Regions from separate parts of the Gluconobacter sp. DsW_058 genome, predicted to be linked through region 1. Evidence: riboswitches for the same ligand, from Rfam matches in the RefSeq annotation. Region 1 holds a riboswitch; the other holds the start of a gene.

Region 1 (3,140 bases):
GGGATGGAATGATCCATAACGAGACCACGTATAGGCGACATTTCCCGACAGGCTCCAGTGTTTGCCCAGCGTGAGGTCCCCCTGCCATTCCACACCCCGTGACTTCTGAACGCCCGCAGTTGCCACGCTGTCCACACCGGTGGCAACGAGAACTCGGGTACGGCTGATATCGTACAGAGACAGCGTAGAGGACAGGCGCCCTTTCCAGAAAGAACCCTTGGCGCCGATTTCTCCCTGCCTGGACTGACTCAAGCGTGAAAACTGGCCTTTATTAACCAGGAAGATATTGGAGCCCGGCGGATCTTCAGCCGTTGTGTACACGCCGTAGAGGCTGATGTTGTCTGTCAGATCATAAACAGGGCCAATCCTGAAGTTGGCAGGATTGTAGTTCCCCTTAAAGCTGGTCGCAGGATTGAACGCACCGGACTGGCTATAATTCTGGCGGTCCAGTTTCAGCCAGTCATAGCGAAATCCACCCACTACACGCAGATTGTCCCTCACGGTCAGGACGTCTTCCATAAAGATGCCTGCGTCCACCATGGTCGTGGGAGATTTTGTATATGGATACTCCCCAGCAAAACTTCCGACGGCCGTACTCTCAGGACTACTCAGAGAAACACTGTCCGCATATGTCGCGTCCGGAAAACCACGGTTCCGGATGAGCCGCACATAATACGCGTCTCCACCGACGACCAGACGGTTCTTCATTCCGAAAACGTGGAAATCAAACTGGCCATCCAGCGTGTCACCAACCTGATGCTGGTTCATATAAACATAGAACCGATCCCGGCCGACCCGACCGGGTGCAATGGCATTTCCCGCTGCGTCCGTCTGCCCGGCTGAACCGATATAGCTGTAGGATTCAGCGTTATTCCAGTTGCGCTTGGCATAAAGGACATAGGTTTTATTGTGGAACGTCATGTTCTCCGTTGGCTGCCACGTCAGATGGAGCGTCGGAGTCACATTAACCGAGCCAGCTTTTGCATCCTTGGCATTGTAATACCGCCAGAGCGATGACCGGCTTACGCCTAATCCCTTGGAAGACGACAGCAGGCCACCTACGCCATCATGGACCTGAGCCAGCGGGACCAAAGGGGTTCCATAGTACGTCGACAAGCGATCTGTCAGATAGTCGACGCCAAAGCGGGCTGTAAATTTCTTCGAAGGGTGCCAGAGCAACGTTGTCGTGAAATCGTTGCTGTGTGGATCTGCGCCAGCAACGTATCCATCAGACGAGGTACGACTGAAATCACTTCGAATGGCCAAAGTGTCGGTAATGGGAACCGAACCGCCCACGCCAGCATTCCACGTATTGAAACTGCCATAAGATACCAGAGCATTGGCATGCGGCCCATCAAACGCAGGATCACGCGTTCGCATGTCCACCGTGCCGCCAACAGCGCCCTGCCCGTACAGAACAGACGACGGCCCCTTGAGAACCTGAACGCTCTCAAGATTGAAGCTGTTGAGCGGACGGTTCACCATCGTGGTCGGGCCATAATAAATGCCATCTCGCAGGATCAGAACCTGATTTCCGCTGAAGCCGCGCATCATCATCTGCGCCGGACTTCCTGGCGATCCACCGGAAGAAACGCCCGGTGCACTGTCTGCGGCGTCTTCAGCGTGCACATAGCCGCGCTGTTCCATCACGCTGCGCTGAATCACATTGATCGTCGTAGGATTATGTTGAACTGTCAGCCCAAGTCTGCCCCCGATAACAGCACTATCCTTCAGCGGCTGCGCCCGACCGTGCGCCGTAATGTGCTCTTCTTTCGCTTTGGCTGCCGCCTTCCTGACGTCTTCTGTCTGGGCGAACGCGGGCTGAAAAACGGTCAATGCCGCGACGGGCAACACACCGACAAAACTGATTTTCCTCATGGATAACGCAAACTTCACTCAACAATGCGTCACTACGATGAGCAGGAAAAACATCCTGCTGCGTCCGGTGCACCCCGCCCTTTCGCTTCGTCCATGACCATTTTCGATGGCAGGTCTCCTGGCTTGCGGATCATCGGCAGATCGCGAGCCTTCCCAAGGCTGACGCCCCAGTGGCCGGGTTCCCGGAACCCATCGTGATCAGCCTCACCGCTCACAGTTGCGGGGGCAGCCGCAGCATTTCACTGCGTTCCCTTTTCATCCCCTTCCGGGGAACCATCATTGAGCAGGGGCATAACCGAAACTCCCATATAGTCAAACACGTATGTTATAACATATTAATAACTGAAGTTATCAATTTGAACAATGGAGGCCCCTCAATCCCTTGGAAGAGGAACCAAAACATGCCTAATCTCATGCTTTCCTATTCTGGACAGAAAGTGTCGCAGGATGAAGCTCTGTCGTTTTGGTCCCTTGGATCAAGAAACACCTGGACTCATTGATGACACTGGCATCCTGAGAAGCCTCAAAGGGATTTTGCCTGATATTACAGTTGCCCACCTGTCTCCAGAGCAGCTGGACGCCTTGCGGGCGATTAATCCGACCACTCTCCCTGTCGTTTCAGAAGCACCACGCTACGGTATTCCGTTCTCAGGTGCCGGAAAGTATATCTGCATTGGCCTGAACTATCGGGATCATGCCGAGGAAGCAGGCCTTCCCCTCCCCTCAGAGCCAATCGTCTTCATGAAAGCCATCTCTGCCCTGACGGGTCCGAGCGATGGTATTCTGATCCCCCAACATGCCACCAAATTGGACTGGGAAGTCGAACTCGCAGTCATTATTGGCACAAAAGCGTCCTACGTCTCCCCGGAGAAGGCTTTGGAGCATGTTGCGGGATATTGTGTCGCCAATGATGTCTCTGAACGCTCATTTCAGATGCAGACAAGCCAGTGGGACAAAGGCAAAGGCTGCGACTCATTCGGGCCCTTGGGACCATGGCTTGTGACGACCGATGAGATCGCCGATCCGCAAGCGCTCTCCATGCGGTTAGATGTCAACGGACACCGTCGGCAGACGGGGCATACCTCCAACATGATCTTTGACGTCCGCAGCATCATTTCACATGTCAGCAACTACATGACCCTGATGCCGGGCGATATCATTGCCACAGGCACACCTGCCGGCGTCGGAATGGGCATCAAGCCTCACCCAGTCTATCTCAAACCAGGGGATGTCGTAGAGCTGGAAATCGAAGGGCTTGGCAT
Region 2 (3,140 bases), on a different contig from region 1:
CAGTCTGCGCGACGGAGCGGCAGGCCTTCACGCAAGGCGGCTTCATCAATCTGGATGATGCCGCCCCCGGCTTTTTCCAGATCGCACACTTCATCCCGGATCGCGAAAGCGATCTGTCGGCATGTTTCCGCACGCGGTTGATCGTCTCGCACGAAAGACCAGTTCAGGATCGTGACAGGCCCCGTCAGCATACCTTTCATCGGGCGGCTGGTGATGGACTGGGCATATTCCCACCATTCAACCGTCATGGCTTTCGGGCGTGACACATCCCCGAAAATGATGGGTGGCCGGACATAGCGGGACCCGTAGGACTGAACCCAGGCGTGCTTCGTGAACGCAAAGCCGGAAAGCTGCTCCCCGAAATACTGCACCATGTCATTGCGCTCAAACTCGCCATGCACCAGCACATCAAGATCAATCTCTTCCTGCCAGCGGATGGTCCGGGCGGTTTCTTCCCGCAGGAAGGTTTCGTAAGCCTCGGAAGAGAGCTCTCCTCGTGCATGATCTGCACGGGCTTTGCGGACTTCCGGCGTCTGGGGGAAGGACCCGATTGTTGTCGTTGGGTAAAGCGGCAGCCTGAGTTTGGACTGTTGCAATGGACGGCGCGCGGGGAAGGGGGAAAGGCGCTGGGTGAGAGCTGGGTTGCGATCTGCAGAGCGTGCCTGAACGGCAGGATCGTTGATTTTCGTGGAAGAGCGACGTGCCTGAAGAGCCGCAGCGTTTTCGGCTAAAGTGGCTTGCACAGCGCCCCGGCCTTCATTCAGGGCGCGTGCCAGTGTGTACAATTCTTCGATTTTCTGAACGGCGAATGCGAGCCAGGATTTCACATCCGCGTCCAGATCTGTCTCCCGTTCCAGATCAATGGGTGTGTGGAGGAGAGAGCAGGACGGAGCAAGGATGAGGTCACGCTGGCGCGCCAGTGGTTCAAGATGGTCCAGAAGCGCGTTCAGGTCGGCCTTCCAGATATTCCGCCCATCCACTACGCCCAGAGATAGCAGCAGGTCAGGTCGTGCTTTTTCCAGAATGGATGCAAGCTGTTCGGGAGCGCGGACAAGATCCACATGCAGGCCGTGAACTGGCAGGCTTAGGGCGATGTCCTGATTGTTTCCGAGCGCACCGAAATACGTGGCGAGCATCAGTTTGAGGTCTGGAACAGCGGCTGTCAGAGTGTTGTAGGTCGTTTTGAAAGCTGCGGCAGCATTGTCCGGCAGATCCAGAACAAGGCAGGGCTCGTCAATCTGAACCCAGTCTGCGCCTTCTGCGCGGAGGGCGTTCAGAACCCGTTCATAAATGGGCAGCAGGGCAGGGAGCAGATCAAGGCGATCAAACGCCGGGCCGTCACATTTTCCCAGAAGCAGGAAGCTGACAGGTCCGAGCAGAACGGGGCGTGTCTCAATCCCAAGCGCCTTGGCTTCATGATATTCCTCCACCGCTTTTGTAGAGGCGAGGCGGAACGTCTGGTCTGCTGTGAATTGCGGGACAAGGTAATGGTAGTTCGTGTCAAACCACTTGGTCATTTCGGCGGCGGGAACGTCCTGAGGTGCGCCATGAGCATGACCGCAGCCACACTCTTCGGATGTCGTTTGGGAGCCGCGCGCCATGGCGAAGTAGGTTCCCAAGTCCACCTTGCCCTGCACGTTGCCGTAAATGGCGGGAACAGCACCGACCATTGCGGATGTATCCAGCACATGATCGTAAAGCGAAAAATCGTTGGAAGGGATGATCTCTGCGCCGAGGTCTTTCTGGCGCTGCCAGGCTGACGCCCGAAGGGACGCGGCGGTGGAAAGCAGATCATTGGCGGAAGAATTTCCTGCCCAGTACTGTTCAAGAGCGGTTTTCAGTTCACGGCGGGTGCCGATACGCGGAAAGCCCAGAGTTGCGACGCGGACGGTCATGAAAGCCTCGACAGGTTCGTGGCAGTGCGCTCGCAGGGCATGCAGGATCATTCACGCCCCGAACAGGAAATGTGCGGCGTGGAGACATGCGTGACCCGTCCGGAACGCCCCGCCGGAGGATGTTATGTGTCGTGGCAGGTCTCCTGGCTTACGGGTCTTCGCGCTGATTCCGCCTTCCCGGACTTTCGCCCAGTGGCCTGTGTGGAATCGGCACTCGCCGCTGACAGTTGCGGGGGCAGCGCCGGCTTTGCACCGGCTTCCCTCTTAGCCACGCCGGATGCGTGAACATCCGACGTGGAACCATGACAAGCCTTATGACTGCCGCATGTTCCGAAAAAGAGTCAATAGCTCTTGCTCATATAAAGAACTCCTTATATGTAAATCCATATGGAACAGGCCCTCATCATTTTCCAGGCACTGGCAGACATGACCCGTCTGCGGATTTTGGCCCTTCTGCGCGAGATGGAACTGTCCATCGGCGAGGTGGCGCAGGTGCTCGGGCAAAGTCAGCCCCGCGTGTCACGGCATGTGAAGATCCTGGCAGATGCGGGATTGATTGAGCGCCGCAAGGAAGGAAGCTGGGTTTTTTTGACTTTGGGTGTTCTGGAACGTCTGGAGCCTGTCTTTATGGCGCTGGATCGATGGACTGCGCGGGAACCGGCGGAAATCCGTGCGGATCGTATTCGCTTGCAGGCCATTCGGGATGTTCGTGCGCTCGCGGCGGAAGACTGGTTTGAAACCCACGCGGCAGAATGGGACGCGTTGCGTTCCTTGCATGTGTCCGAACAGGAGGTCGAAGCAGCGATCGTAAAGACGCTTTCAGCATCTCCGATCGGCCGGCTCGTGGATATAGGCACGGGAACAGGTCGCATGATGGAACTGCTGGGAAGCGGCACCCAGACAGTCATCGGGTTTGATCGCAGTCCCTCCATGCTGCGGTTGGCGCGGACCAAGCTTGCGGAAGTTGGTCTTGAGCAGGCTGATCTGCGGCAGGGGGACTTTCAGGCCCTTCCGCTGCCGGAGCATTCAGCCGATGTCGCAGTCATGCATCAGGTTCTGCACTACGCACAGCATCCGGCTGCTGTAATTGCGGAAGCCGCGCGTATTCTGGATGCCAACGGTCGCTTACTAATTATCGATTTTGCCTCCCATAACCGGGAAGAACTTCGCACACGGGATGCGCATGTCCGGCTTGGGTTTACCGATGCGCAGATGGCGACGTGGTTTCGCGCTGCTGGTCTGGTT

What was found. A riboswitch is a leader RNA that binds a small molecule or an ion and turns the genes downstream of it on or off. The one in region 1 is predicted to bind cobalamin.
Region 2: another riboswitch for cobalamin. It lies ahead of metE (5-methyltetrahydropteroyltriglutamate--homocysteine S-methyltransferase); the one in region 1 lies ahead of HK24_RS06720 (TonB-dependent siderophore receptor).

What each region holds. Positions count from the first base shown of each region.
Region 1 is NZ_JOPH01000034.1:4,327-7,466, reverse strand. Features, by position in the region: gene HK24_RS06720 (TonB-dependent siderophore receptor) at 1-1,878, opposite strand, end outside; cobalamin riboswitch at 1,969-2,171, opposite strand; gene HK24_RS06715 (fumarylacetoacetate hydrolase family protein) at 2,326-3,140, shown strand, end outside.
Region 2 is NZ_JOPH01000033.1:47,983-51,122, forward strand. Features, by position in the region: gene metE (5-methyltetrahydropteroyltriglutamate--homocysteine S-methyltransferase) at 1-1,895, opposite strand, end outside; cobalamin riboswitch at 2,011-2,215, opposite strand; gene HK24_RS06355 (metalloregulator ArsR/SmtB family transcription factor) at 2,283-3,140, shown strand, end outside.